Candidatus Scalindua japonica: one gene and its partner. The main gene of each other region encodes a partner of the protein of the gene in region 2 in a complex. Links are inferred from orthologs where the notes say so. Each region holds a gene or a part of one and is shown on either strand. Other genes may lie near its edges.

What was found. Proteins that work in one complex are often made in the same cells at the same time.
Region 1: SCALIN_RS05445 (region 2) and scpB share a complex: the UniProt entries of both Bacillus subtilis proteins name them as parts of the cohesin-like complex. The link is inferred for Candidatus Scalindua japonica from one-to-one orthologs.

Annotation. Positions count from the first base shown.
Region 1 is NZ_BAOS01000010.1:141,314-148,884, reverse strand. The notes cover bases 2,043-4,766. They hold scpB (SMC-Scp complex subunit ScpB), read left to right. Parts: upstream 2,043-2,995; coding sequence 2,996-3,538; downstream 3,539-4,766. Other genes in these bases: SCALIN_RS06610 (4Fe-4S binding protein), read right to left, coding at 3,803-4,766; SCALIN_RS06620 (trypsin-like peptidase domain-containing protein), read left to right, coding at 2,043-2,844. In the rest of the region: ATP-dependent zinc metalloprotease FtsH, read left to right, coding at 1-1,493; more of SCALIN_RS06620, read left to right, coding at 1,474-2,042; more of SCALIN_RS06610, read right to left, coding at 4,767-4,942; SCALIN_RS06605 (TorD/DmsD family molecular chaperone), read right to left, coding at 4,968-5,714; SCALIN_RS06600 (4Fe-4S dicluster domain-containing protein), read right to left, coding at 5,841-6,473; SCALIN_RS06595 (molybdopterin-dependent oxidoreductase), read right to left, coding at 6,494-7,571. UniProt on the Bacillus subtilis protein: Participates in chromosomal partition during cell division. May act via the formation of a condensin-like complex containing Smc and ScpA that pull DNA away from mid-cell into both cell halves.
Region 2 is NZ_BAOS01000005.1:218,704-226,338, forward strand. The notes cover bases 4,509-7,296. They hold SCALIN_RS05445 (segregation and condensation protein A), read right to left. Parts: upstream 6,373-7,296; coding sequence 5,644-6,372; downstream 4,509-5,643. Other genes in these bases: yidC (membrane protein insertase YidC), read right to left, coding at 4,509-5,391; SCALIN_RS05440 (Trm112 family protein), read right to left, coding at 5,458-5,628; SCALIN_RS05450 (site-2 protease family protein), read right to left, coding at 6,420-7,052. Also shown: nrdD (anaerobic ribonucleoside-triphosphate reductase), read right to left, coding at 1-1,549; transcriptional regulator NrdR, read right to left, coding at 1,557-2,051; tRNA uridine-5-carboxymethylaminomethyl(34) synthesis GTPase MnmE, read right to left, coding at 2,177-3,610; more of yidC, read right to left, coding at 3,646-4,508. UniProt on the Bacillus subtilis protein: Participates in chromosomal partition during cell division. May act via the formation of a condensin-like complex containing Smc and ScpB that pull DNA away from mid-cell into both cell halves.

The DNA.
Region 1 (7,571 bases), on a different replicon or contig from region 2:
TTGGTATTTTCTTTCTCATTTGGCGCTTTATCTTCAAGAAAATGGGGGGGGCAACTGGCAGTATAATGTCATTCGGAAAGAGCAAAGGGAGAGTATACGCTCAGGAAGATTTGAAATTTTCATTTGACGATGTTGCGGGTATAGATGAAGCAAAGGAGGAATTGCAGGAGGTGGTTGAATTCCTTAAAACACCCCATAAATTTACAAACCTGGGAGGGAGAATTCCCAAAGGTGTACTCCTGGTTGGTGCTCCGGGGACAGGTAAAACGCTTCTGGCAAAGGCTGTTGCCGGCGAGGCGAAGGTACCGTTCTTCAGTATCAGTGGTTCCGAGTTTGTTGAGATGTTTGTTGGTGTTGGGGCATCCAGAGTAAGAGATATGTTCGGGCAGGCATCTCAAAAGGCGCCGTGTATAATCTTTATCGACGAGCTTGACGCGATAGGAAAGACAAGAGGTGCGAATCCTGTTGGCGGACATGATGAACGAGAGCAGACTCTGAACCAGCTGCTTGTAGAGATGGATGGTTTTGGCGCTAATACCGGTGTGATAATTATGAGCGCTACCAACCGACCTGAAACACTTGACCCGGCACTACTCAGGCCCGGGCGGTTTGATAGACAGGTTGTTGTTGACAGGCCGGACTTACATGGTAGAGAAGCAATATTAATTATTCACTCAAAAGGTGTAAAACTTGACAAAAATGTGAACCTTAAATCAATTGCTGCGATGACGCCTGGGTTTGTCGGTGCTGATCTGGCGAATATAATAAATGAAGCAGCATTGCTGGCAGCTAGGCGCAGTAAGGAAAAGGTTGGTATGAGTGACATTGAAGAAGCTATTGAGAGGGTCATGGCTGGGCTTGAAAAGAAAAAAAGAGTGATAAACAAGCAGGAGAAAGAAATTGTTGCTTATCATGAATGCGGACACGCGCTGGTAGCGTCATGCTTAACCACTACGGATAAGGTAAAGAAAATATCGATAATTCCAAGAGGTGTTGCCGCGTTAGGCTATACCCTTCAGCTTCCCACTGAAGACAGATATATGATGACAAAATCCGAACTGACAGAACGGATCTGTGTCTTTCTCGGGGGTAGAATTGCAGAGGAAATAATCTTTAACGAGGTTTCAACAGGGGCGCAGAATGATCTTGAGAAGGCATCAGAGATAGCAAGGAGGATGGTGAAATATTACGGCATGAGTGATAAAATTGGCATTGTTACTTTTGAACCAGAAAATAAATCTGCTTACCTCGGTTTTGGTATGGGAGGCAATAAGGAATATAGTGAAGAAACTGCTAGAGACATAGATATAGAGGTTAAGAGGATTATTGATGATACTTATGTAAAAACAAAAAAAATCCTTGAGAACAAGAAGCCAATGCTAATTAGACTGGCAAAAATACTTATTGAAAATGAGGTCATAGAAGAGGATGAGCTAAAGAAGTTTCTCGATAGTGAAAAAGAGGGAAAGACTGATGAAACTAACGTTAACTGATATTCGGTCTTTGTTTAGCGGTAGCCTCTCTTGTTTCGTGGTAATAGGTGTACTCCTGCTTACAAATTCATTTTCCCGTGAAAGTCTCGCAGAAAAAACCCTTTCCGATACTTTTGTGTCCATAGTAAAAGATACAAAAAAATCTGTTGTTACTATCCATACTACTAAAATATCTGAGGATAATACACTAAACAGAGGCTTTAGAATTAAAGGACAGGGGACAGGTGTAATCTATGACAAGAAAGGTTTCATCATTACCAACAAACATGTTGTAAAAAATGCCGGTGAAATTATTATTAGATTGCACGATGAGAGTGAGTATAAAGCAGAAATTGTTGGTACGGATGAAAGGTCTGACATTGTGGTGTTAAGGATAGATGCTGAGAACTTGACACCTGCAGGTTTTGGGAATTCAGACTCGCTGGAATTAGGAGAGATTGTTTTGTCGATTGGTAACTCTTTTGGGCTTGGGCAGACGGTTACAAGCGGAATAATAAGTGCGGAGGGGACATCAAATTTGCAGCTAACGGGTTTTGAGGACTTTATTCAGACAGATGCTACCATTAATCCGAATAGCTATGGCGGGCCGCTTGTAAACCTGAATGGAGAAGTCGTTGGAATAAATACCCTTCCACCAAAACAGACAGTCGGTTATTTTGGAATAAGCCTTGCCATTCCAATAAATGTGGTTAAAAAAGTAACGGAAGATCTGATTCAATATGGAAAGATTACCAGAGGTTGGTTAGGTGTTACTGCTCAACCCGTTACCAGAGAATTACAAAAAGCTCTCGGGCTTAAAAAAAATCTGGGCGCCCTCGTAAGCGATATAGAACCAGGTTCTGCTGCCGCGAATGCCGGAATAAAAAGTGGTGATGTGATAATCAAGTATGATGGCAAAAAGCTAAAAAATATTCTACACCTCAGAAGCCTCGTTAAAGGGACAGAAATCAACAAAGAGGTTAGAATGACCGTAATAAGAGACGGTGTGGAACTGGAATTTACTACCACTATGCTTGAGTCATCAAAAACAGAAACAGAAAATAAGAAGGATTTATTCAGTAATCTGGGGGTGAATGTGCAAAACCTTACCAGCAAACTATCTATCACATTAGGATATGAGGGCGAAGAAGGTATTGTTATCACTAACGTACAGCGGGGAAGTCCCGCATTTAAGGCGGGATTAACAAAAGGTGATCTTATTGTTGAAGTCCAACATAAACCTGTTACAAGTAGCGAAGAGCTTTATCAGGCAATTTTGAAGATCAGGAACGAAGAGGATATATTATTGTTCATTAAACGTCCGGACAAAGCATCCAAATTTATTGTCCTGAAGCAGAAGAAAGGTGTTTGATTTAAATCAGTCACTTGCCAGATTTTTCTGATATTAGCGTAGGGTTGGTGTTACCCATCAGCGTTTAATTATATACATAGTGGTGATGATAGATGTCCACTGTAGCAATAAACAATACATCGTTTACACAATTCATTTATAATCATAATTGATGGAACCACTGGAAAAGAAATCTCCTGATGATGTTAAGAGAATAGTTGAGGCCGTTTTATTTGCTGTTCAAGAACCTATTTCCGCACGCAAACTGAGTGATATTGTTGGCGATACTGATACCAGGGAAATTCAGGAAGTAATTCGACAATTACGCGAGGAATATGACGCTCATGATAGAGTGTTTCAAATTGAAGAGATTGCTAACGGGTTTCAACTGCTCTCCCGACCTGAATACCATGAATGGATATCAAAGATACGTAAAAAGAGTAGCGAAAGCAAACTTTCACAACAAGCCCTGGAAACCCTGTCAATCATCGCTTACAAACAACCTATTATACGGGCCGATATTGAAGCAATTCGGGGTGTTCAATCCGGTCAGATGATTAGGACACTGATTGAAAGAGGCCTTGTAAAGATTACCGGGCGTGATGAAGTACTCGGACGTCCACTCCTCTATGGGACAACTACAAAGTTCCTGAACCATTTTGGTCTGAAATCAACTAAAGACCTTCCCAAAGTAGAAGACCTGGAGATGCCGTAAATCTGAACTTGGCAGTCCATGATCACACTATGCAGGAGCTGCATCTTGCTTACAACGATGTTCGGCTCAGTTTTCCATAAAACGTGCGAGTGAGTGTTCTATAATATATATATCACACAGAGAACAAGGCACATACTCAATCTTATTATAGATCAATAAAATTCGTCTCTGAAAATCCAATAAAAATTAGGCAAAACATCCCCCTGCTGAGAAATTATTATAAGATGAATATTTTCGAGAGATACCTGTTTATATTTGATATAGTTACCCATATCGTTTCCTACACGTTGAACATCGTGTTCTTTGCTCATTAGCTATTTTTTCTCCACAAATAGTACAGGAGACCAGTTTGATTCTGGCAATCACCTCACTTTTTTCTCCAAGAATATCTTCAATGTCAATATTTGTTTCAAAATCGATAGCATTTTGGGGACATGCTTCCTTGCAGAGTGTACAGTTGTTACATAATGAAGTATTTACATATAAGGATAGGAAGTCATTTTCCCTTTTTTTAGTGATTGCTCCTGTTGGGCAGAGAGAAATGCAGGCGCCGCATGCAGAACATCCTTTTTCGTCAACTTTTATCTTTCCAAATGATAACTCTGGCTTGTATTTAATGACCGTCTTGTTTTCATAACTATTTTGTCTGAGGATCATCTTGAGTAATTTCATTTGAGGTGAAGGCCGTTTCCTCCCCTTACTCACAATAGAGTTATTCAACTTTTCCTTAATCGTAGTTTCAGTGCGGTGGACAAAGGATGCAGTACCGTTTTTTATCTTATCGGAAAGCATTGAAAAAAGATCTCTTCTACTTAAGACCGCTTGCTTACACTTTTCTTTTTCCTCTATTTTTATTGCAAATCGTGTAACCCCTTTACTCTCCAGCAACATCTGAGAAGTGGTAAGAACGTTTTTAATCAATTTTTCTCCCAGGTGATAATGGCACTGAGAACAATTACCCTTTGTTAAAACGATTTTATCAAATCCCATAAGAGCAGTACCAAGAATAATGTTTGGCGTTATTCTTCCCAGACAATGAAGAAAAAGAGAATTTCTGTCCTGCTTGTCTGCACGGTGACAGTGAAAAAACAGGAGTTTCCTGCCTCCTGGATATAGAATCCTATTTTTTTTGTAAATGGCTTCCGCCTTACTTAACAGGTTACGATCGGAAGAAAGTTCATTCTGAAATACCTCTGTAGGACAAACGGCCTGGCATAGGCCGCAGTCAGTACAGCCGTCCTTTATGTTTGGGCCCGGGTTTAAAGATATGGCATCCTGAGGGCAGATATTTACGCATCTGCTGCAGGTGCTTTTTTTGTAAAGGACACGTTTACATAAATCCTGTAAGGCAGATGTCTTGTGGTCATCAGCCAGTACTTCCTTTAAGATTATTCCTGTACTCATTCTTTCCCCTGAACTGTTCGATATTTTATGGAGTTTTCATTTCCGGTTTACAAATTTCTGAATTTGCAATTGCTAAAAGAAAAGCTGTATCTTGACTAAGAAATTTTTCGATAATTATGGTGAGGCCACAATAAAGTTGGCTTCTTGAGTTTATCTGGATAGATTTGCTGAGTTGAGGAAACCATTCATTTAGATGTTCTTGTAGAAACTTAATCTCGATTTTACGATATCTGATAATATCCGTTACTTCTCTTTTTGCTTGATCATAAAATGTTTCCCCTTCCTGATTGGCAATCACCTCAACTTCCATTTCACACAAGAAACACATAAATGATAACTCAACTCCAATGTGTGTAGGCAATTCCTTGCACGTCCTTTCCATCTTCGCTCCTGATGACCGGTATATCTTTTTTACTGCAATGGCATATTCTCCTAGTAGAGGACCTCTTGCTTGCTGGTCTTTGCCCATTTTTCCACGATAAACGTCCTCAAACGGGGCGACATATCGACCTGTAGGCACTGCAAAGAGATCCAAATATTCCTGTTTGATAGATAAAAGATCTTTATCGATATCCACGGTAGCAGCAAATTCCCTTAAAACCTCTACAGCATTTCCACCAAATAATACAGAAAGTTCATCTATAGTCTCTTTTGACACGATGTAAAGCAGAAAGTCTTTACTGGGAGGAAGCAAGTAAACAGAAGAGAGAAATCTATACATATCCCTTCTCGCCTTAGCGTCCTGAGTTGCAACACTCGTATTCATTTTCATACCATCAACTCCTTTATTGGTAAACGAAACTTCCTGGATTTATGAAACAAATTTTTCTGTATGTTGATAATTATGATAAAATTCGTTATCGTAACGAAAGGTATTATCTTAACCATTGTTTCTTTCTTATCGTTGTCCGGTCTCGAACTTTACATGGGGAGTTGTAAGTGAAGGATCGGCAAAACCATCAGGTGCATTCATCCCCGACTCATTAGGATCAAAATCTTCCACAAGATGAAGCGCGTTTCCCACGCAGGAAGTTACACACGCTGGCTCAAACCCTGTGCGATCACCGTTTTGATCATACAAACGGTGAAAACAGAAGGTGCATTTCTCTACCTTTAAGGAATTCGAGTTGAATTGTGGTGCACCATAAGGACAAGATTGTGTACAGTTCTTGCAACCTATACAAAAGTCCTGGTTAATCAGCACAATGCCGTCTTCGTTTCTCTTGATGATAGCATTACCAGGGTCCTCGAAGTTGTCAGGATCTGATTTTGGGCATGAAGTGAGACAACCCGGGTGTTGGCAGTGATTACAGGCACTCGTAATGAATTCCAGTTTGGGATTGGGATAGACCCCACTCTCCTTCTTGACAACCCAACGGTAACTCACGTGGTCTGGAAGGACACCATTCCCGTTTTTAAAGGGCATCGGTGATTCTAATGGAGTCGTATTATTTTCTGACTTACATGCAATGGTGCATGTATCACACCCCGTACATTTATCCAAATCTATTAACCAACCTAGTTGTGACATTTTCGTCTCCTCCTGATTTATTAAACTTTTATTATAGTAACTGATGTATTAAAAAACGAACAGCTAGCCCCAATAGGTTCTTGAAGGCTTACGTTAGGATATTGATTGTCTGTTCTCATTATCTGTGTAGGTTGAATACCCGCTCCTCGACTTGGATCGTGTCCCGTAGGCTCACCATCGATTACCATTGAACGGGAAGATTGCTCCCAGTGACCGTAATGATGTGAGATACCAACTACTCCAGGCATCAATCCCTGTGTTACCTTTGCCTTTCCTTCAATACCATTAGGATTAGAAGCAGAGGAAACGTTCACCATATCTCCTGTTTCAATGCCTAGTGCGTCAGCATCTTCTGCATTAATCTCTACGAAATTTTCTGGTGCCATAAGCATAAGCCAGGGGTTAACATTTGTCCTGGCTTGTCCGTGATGCACAGTTTTGTATGTAATGAGATTGTAGGGATAGTTGGGATCACTAACAGCGTTCCCGTTAGAGTGTGTAATCGGAAGATATTGAGGTACTCCAGAATAATAAACTCCTTTAACCGAATCAATTGTACGTGCAATGGGATCATTAAAGGTCCGAATGATATTGCCATACTGATACGTTAATTTATCGCCAGTGTATTCATCTCCAGGATTGTCGAAGACACCACCTTTAGAGATAATTTCTTCAGTTGATACTCCAGTATTAAATTCCATGTTCTGCAGGAGAGCCTTTGCCCAATCCAAACTGTTATTAAGGTTTCCGACAGGATCTCCATTATCGTTTAGAAGAGCATCCGCACCTACACCTGGGAGCCCAAGTTCTTTGGCCAAGCCGATCTGAATATCCAAAACTGATTTGGTTTCGGGTAATACCGGTGTATAATCAGAACCAAGTGGGATTGTGTTTCCAATACCACCACTATCACCTATTGGTGAACCATCAAACTTTCCAACAACAGGCCTTTGAAAGGAGGTTCCTTTGTTCACTCTCCATGGTATACCAGGCACTGAGAATTTTTCCAAATATGTACTATCAGGAAGGACATAATCAGCCCATGCTGCTACCTCACCCATTACGGGACTGATGGATACTAGCAGAGGGAGCTTAGTT
Region 2 (7,635 bases):
TATCAAGGTTACCCCTGCCAGCCCTGTAAGCAGCCTGTGGAAGGCTTACGGTTATATTTTGAAATCCACAAAATCTCATACTCTCCGGATGGTCAATCATATAATTATCGTCAATAGTAGTACGCAATCGACAACATGCTGACAAGGTTATTTCATCCCTGTCAAAGACGAAATATGGCACCCCGTTTTCGCTGGCAATCTGTGCAGCATATTCCAGAAGCTCGTATTGTTTAGGTTCGGTATATGTATCCTGACTTATATGAAAATCACATTTAGGGAATGCAAACACATGACCATGACAGTCGCCATTTCGCCAGACATCAAGCAACGCCTTTGTAAACCTCTGGGAAGCCAATTCATAATCCCCATACGCCCTGCCGGTATACTTTCCTCCGGGGCCTACTGCCTGTATCTTCTTCAGATAATTTGGCACCCCCGTGTGTATGTTAAAATCGAGGAACAGTGTCTGCCCTCCACGTGAGAACGCGCTCTGAGAACCACTGAAGATTAAGTGTTGAGCTTCCTGCTTCATCTCTTCATGGCTCATATGCTCTACATACGGAGCATACATTATATTGACATAACCTATTCCCAGAGCTCCGGCATAATACGCCTGCATCGATGCAAGAAAAGTATTTAAATGACCCGTAAGTGTTCGGGCATGTTTTGCAGGAGCGGAAGATGTGTCAAGGTTTTCCAGCGACAATCCATATTTCTTCAAGTACTCAAGAGAGTGGGATGAACAATACACCCTGGTTGGATAACCAAGATCATGGATATGGACCATCCCGGAAGTATGAGCGTCCGCAACCTCTTTCGAATAAACCTCCTGAAGGGCATACTGTTTCATAGTATTCTCAGCAACGGCCAGGTTAATTGCTTCGGGGTTATTCGATGCTATATTACTGTTTTCCTTAACTTTGGAATAGATAAGCTCTTCAATATCATACTTTGGCATGCCGAGACTGGCCTGCTTTTTCAGCTTTGCGTTATAACCTCTCTCAAAAAGCTCATTATCCACTAACTCTCTGATTAAAGGAGTAGATATTTTGTTAAGTCCGGAAGCAAAGATGCGTCTCTCAACAGCAGCCGCAATTTCCTGAGATATGGAAACTGACAATTCCGCCTCTTTCTCCAGGGCTGTCGCTATTCTCGCCCTGTCCCACGGAAACGACTCATCTTTTGAAACAAGATCAACCATGAGCGCCGCATCTGTTGTGTCACCGCTTTTCGTAGTTTGTTTTCTCACGCGAAGTGATTTACGCACCTTCGCCCTGTCTTCTCTGTATAAAATGTAGGCTTTAGCCGTCTTTGCATGTCCGTTTTTTATTAAAACCTCTTCAACCAAGTCCTGGACATCCTCAATACCTGGAATATTTTCAACAAATCTTTTTTGTAAAAAATGGGTAACAACACTTGCAAGCTCCGCTGCAATAGACCGGTCCGCTCCACCAACAGCTTTTGCTGCCTTAAAAATAGCATCTGCTATCTTGCTCTCATCAAATGCCACCATCCTACCATCACGTTTTTGAATTGTTTCAACTGTCATTGTATTATTACCCTCCATTCTTACTTGTTTTTTTCTGTTTTATTTTCTTCGCTGAAGGCATCAAAGGTTTAAGTTCATTTATAAATTCGTTTATATCTTTAAACTCTCTATAGACCGACGCAAATCTGACATAAGCAACCTTATCCAAAACCCTGAGATGTTGCATAACAAGTTCACCAATAGATGTTGTTTCAACCTCCTTCTCAAATTTATCGTATATTACACTTTCTATTTCAGAAACAATAGTTTCAAGTATATCCGTTGACACTGGTCTTTTCTCACACGCCTTGAGCAAGCCTGACAAAATCTTATTGCGATCAAAATTAATCCTGCTACCATCTTTTTTTATCACCCTTACAGGGCTCTCTTCCACCCTCTCATATGTTGTAAAACGCCTGCCACAATTTAGACACTCTCTCCTTCGCTTTACACTCAACCCATCAGTTGATGCTCTTGAATTAATAACTTTATCGTCGTCAACTTTACAGAACAAGCACTTCATAATGGTATCAGAATTAAAAAAACACAAATGTAAAAGCAACAACCAGAGAACAACATCTGGGATGTGTGAGTAAGCTACCATACAACATATAGAATGTCAAGTGGAATTCCAGGGATTAATTTTTTTTATTTGCCAATACAAAATGTTGAAAACACGATGTCTAAAATATCTTCTGTTACTACCTCTCCGGTAACCTCACCAATAGCGTCTACAATCCTTCTCAGGTCAATTGCCACAAGTTCATGACTCATACCGCCTACCAGTGAATCCGAGATTTCCTCTATAATTTCAATAGCTTTACCGATTACTATTTCCTGCCTTACGGTGAAAACTATTTCTGATGCTGAAACATCAACATTACTTTCAAGGATTTCAGAAATGATTGTTTTTTTTAATGTATCCAATCCATCACCGGTAAGTACAGATGTTTTTACCACCGGAAAAGCGTTCATCTGCAAAGGAAGATTTTCATGACAAACATTTTGCTTAAGATCGGTTTTATTAATTACTATTATCTTATTCTTCGTGGTTATAGAGTCAAAAAGCGCTATCTGCCGGTCACAAACATCAACAGAACCATCAATAACAAATAACACAACCTGAGCGTCATCCATGGAACTGTATGTTTTCCGTACAATAAGAGATTCCAACTCGCCCTCGCTACATGTAACCCCAGCAGTGTCTTTCATGCGGAAATTTATACCATCTAAAAGCACATCAGCTTCTAACGTATCTCTTGTTGTACCATGGACTGGCGTCACTATCGCTTTTGAACGGTTTAATAATTTATTAAACAAACTTGATTTACCCGCGTTTGGCCAACCAATTAATACCGTGTTAATACCGTGATGAAATATTTTTGGTTTTTGTCCACCCCCACTAACCAGGCTTAATTTCTCTTTTACACGCTCAAGTTCTTTCTTGATTTCACCAGAAGAGACCAATTCAATGTCCTGGTCATAAAAATCAATAGAAGCCTCTACTCTGGCACAAAGATCCATCAACCCCCCTTGTATGCCATGCATCAACTCTGTCAGCTTACCCTTCAGGTTAGATACAGACATTAACAACTCAGAATCTGTCTGGGAACGAATAACGTGCATGACAGACTCTGCCTCTGCAAGGCTTATCCTGCCATTAAGAAATGCTCTTTTGGTAAATTCTCCGGGTTCCGCAATCCGAATATTTCTCGATACTTCATTATTGTCTTCTCGATTAGTATTTTCTCTTCCAGACGAAAGCAGCATTTTCATGAGCATCTCAAGCAAGGGAGGTGAGCCAAAGGTATGGATCTCTACAACATCCTCCCTGGTGTATGAATTTGGAGACTTCATGATATAAACAGAGACAGGAATGCGGACATTTTCCTTTTCGAGAGAGAGGATGCCATGACAGGAGCTGAAACCTTCATTGCTTATTTTCTCTCCGGTAGCATCAGGCACAAAGATACTTCTTAAACAATTAAAAACATCTTTGCCGCTAAGCCTGATAATCGCCCTGAGAGACTGGCCGGAGGGTGTGGATATCGCTAATATACTGTCATTGATACCAAAAGACATGATTTCAGTTTATCTACTGATGCTGTGGCAAAATATTATTTTTTCACCTTAGCCTTAGCGTCAATTACCCTCTTACCCTTATAATAGATATCAAGCTTTTTAACACTTCTTCTAATCAGTATCTGCTCACCTATGCTGATAATCGTACTTGTTGTCCAGTAAAGAGCAAGTCCTGAAGCAAAGTTATAAAGCATGATAGGAAACAGGAGCGGCATCATCTGCATCATTCTCTGCTGCATCTTTGCCTGGGGATCATCTCCTGCGGTATTCTTTGGTGTCAGTTTCATTTGTATAAATGACGCAATACCCATTAAGATCGGTAAAATATTCAACCATCCCCCGATAACCGGCAATGTGAATGGTAATTGGAATAGTTGATCAGGCGCTGACAAATCTCCGATCCAGGCTACAAAAGGAGCCTGTCTCATCTCGAATGAGGATTGAAGCGTCCTGAATAAAGCAAAGAATACGGGCATTTGAAGCATCATGGGGAGGCAACCGCTCATTGGGTTCACCCCATGTTCCTTAAACAACTTCATCTGTTCCTTACCCATCTTCTGCTTATCGCCCTTATGCTTCTCCTTTAACTGACCGATCAGAGGCTGTAATTGCTGCATTCTGACCATGGACATCTGGCTTTTTCTGGTTAAAGGGAAAAGTACTAATTTTACAAGAAATGTAAGCACCAGGATAGCAACGCCATAATTTGGAATAACTCCGTATGCCGTATTCAGTATCTTCACAAGTATCTTACATATCGACCTCATCATACCGTAGTCATAATCTAAAATCGACAAGAGATCTTCGCATTGATTTAAGGCCTTTGTCTCTTTAGGCCCAAGGAAGTAAATATAGTCATGTCGTTTTTCACCCTGTGGTGGTATCGCTATTTTTGTAGTATGAAGTTCAACAGTAAAGTCAGCTGATTTATTATCTATGTAAACAGGATCAGGATTATCAATTAACTCAGATGTCGCGACAGTCATTCTACAGCCTGCCTGAGGTTTTAACGCTACTGCAAAGTACTTATTGGTAGAACCGGCTAATGTAATACCGACTGATTCATTTTTATACGGCATATCTTTAATATCAGTATGCGCAATCTTCGTCTTACCCTTACCCACATCTATTCCGACTATTGACGAAAGACCGGAAGTTTTGTTTACCTCAGGATAAATACCATTTGCAGCCGTTATTGAATATGATGTACGGATCTCAGAATCAGTAGTGTTCTGCAGAGAAATGGCCACATCAAAATAATAATTCCCGCTTTTTAAAGATATCTCTTTCGTTATTTGAATTCCATTCTCTAATAAAGCAGCAAAAACAACCTTGTCAGGCCCTTTCTCAATCACCTTATATCTGCGGGTTTTTGATTGATAACTTTTATCATCCGCCAATTCAACACTAATTGGTAAAGAATCCGGTTTTGAAGACTTAAGCAATTCTAATGTCTCTGTTTTTTCAGGATTTTTGAATTCCGGTAATATCACAGACTTAAGCGCAGCCCCTTCATTTGTCCATACAGACCTCATCACATCGTTTTGTAGCAAAATGTAGTCCTGCAATTCTGCATCATTTTCAACGATTTCGACAACCTTTCGGTCATGTGCCACCACTTCAGTCTCTATTTCATCCTTTAACTCGCCCTGTTCAATGGTTTTTTCCGCAACCTCTTCCGGACCTTTTTCACCGGATTGCTCAGGTGGTTTCATCAAATTAAAGAAATAAAGCATTATTATTCCACACAGGAATAAAGCTATTAATGCTTTCTTATCCATTTACCTGTTCTCCAAACTTCCTTAAGAATAAAAAATATTTTATAAAATTATGAATATCAAAATCCGCTACTTATCATCTTTCGGTAATTCAGCTTCGTCTATTAACATAACGGGAATATCGTCCTTTACAGGGTACCGTCTCCCGCAATTAGTACATACTATTTTATCGTTTTCAAGTTTTACCTCAACTTTGCAAAGCGGACAAGCAAGAATTTCTAGCAACTCTGCATCAATCATCAGAACTTACTCCTTTCAATTACCAGCTTTTTTTATTCTAATTTCATCAAAATCCCTGGTCTGCTCCAGTTTAATCTTTTTTAATCGCACCAACTCCAGCAATGCAAGAAAAAAACCTATGATCTCTTCCTTACCCTGATTCTCATACAATAACTCATTAAGTGAAACCGTGTACGAAGTAGCCAGCCTATTTATGACCTTATCCATGTATACATGCACCGGGGTATCATCATAGACGATTTTCTGAATAACATCCCCCAGAGTCTGTTTCATAAAACCAGAGAAAAATTGTGCAAGTTTCCAAACATCAACGTCGTCGAGGTTTACCTTATCATCCTCTTCTTTTCCGTCATCTATAAGTCTCTCCTCAGGCCTCGAGAATCTATGGCTTCGCTCCTCAGATAACATCGACATTGTTGTAGTAGCTTCCTTGTATTTTTTATATTCCAGTAGCTGCTTTACCAACTCCAGCCTCGGATCTTCCCCCTCATCCTCATCGGTTACTTCCGTGCGAGGCAGAAGCGTCTGAGACTTTACATACATTAATGTTGAAGCCATAACAAGAAAATCTCCAGCCAACCCAATGTCTATACTTTGTAGCTCATTTAAATAAGCTATATATTGGTCGGTAATTTTGGCAATTGGTATGTCATATATATCAACCTCTTCCCTGCGTATTAAGTAAAGAAGCAGATCAAGCGGTCCATTATAGGTATCGAGGTCAATTTTATATTCTGTCAGCATTTGGTTATAGGTTTTTGTTAGTGTAAATCAGCGAAATCAGTACCTGATCAGTTAATCATAAATGTCATAAAAAGATTCGCAAAAAATACCGTTGGAGGCCAGATAACATAGGACAATATCGGTATATGAGCAAAATTTCCCATCAAAATTATCCCGAGTAAAATAAAAGGACTATACCTACAGATATTTTCGTACCCGGGAAGCATCTGACGAGGCAAAAACCCTTTCAGGACATGTGAACCATCCAAAGGATACAACGGAATACAGTTAAAAATTGCCAGTATCAGGTTAATCATAATTAACTGTTTCAATACTTCAAACAGATCCGATGAAACCCCGGTAATCTTATACAATATTTGAAATATTAAACCGAAAAGCAACGCCGAGACAAAGTTAGAAACTGGCCCTGCAGCTGAAACCAGGACATCATCACGCCTGGGATGCTTGAAATAAGCCGGATTTACCGGCACCGGCTTTCCCCATCCGAAATGAGCAAAGATGAAACATAATACTCCCAGAGGGTCAAGATGCGCTAACGGATTAAGGGTAAGTCGCCCCTGCATTCTGGCCGTTGGATCACCTAATTTATTAGCAGTCCAGGCATGAAAGAATTCGTGAATAGTTAGTGCGTATAATATTGCAATTGCAAAAGGTATTATACTCTTAAGATCAAGGCCCATTTAATATGTAGTAAATTTGTCATACTATCACGCTTCACATTGTATGTCAAGCAAAGAACATTACCAGATACACAACGTTCTTACACTGACAAAAACCCTGTTTTTTACTCCCAAATGATTTAACCTATCCGCAAACAAGGAATACTTATATAGTCGTTATTGGTAAAATGTGCATGAAGAAAAAAATAAATAGTTGGTAGAAAGGTATGTGGATGCCAAAACTCACTCGACGAAGAGTTTGTAAGCGCTATATTCCCTATTTTTTTACTGTAAGACATTTATAATAAATTGTTAAAGGTACGCTTGAATAAAAAATACTTGTACATATAATAAATTGCAACTATAATAAACCGCCGTTTTACATAACCCATGTAGAGAAACTACTTTAACAAATATTTATTAAGCGTGAAATAATCAAAACAGATACATATAAAATATTTTAATAGAACAAATGATACCGATATTATGCTTTAGTCAATGTAAGTACACTCACGATAGAGAATTGATATTCAGGATATGCCTGACACAGAAAACAAACTACTTAACTTATACAGTCCAAATCAAAACAATCCTGACCAGATAT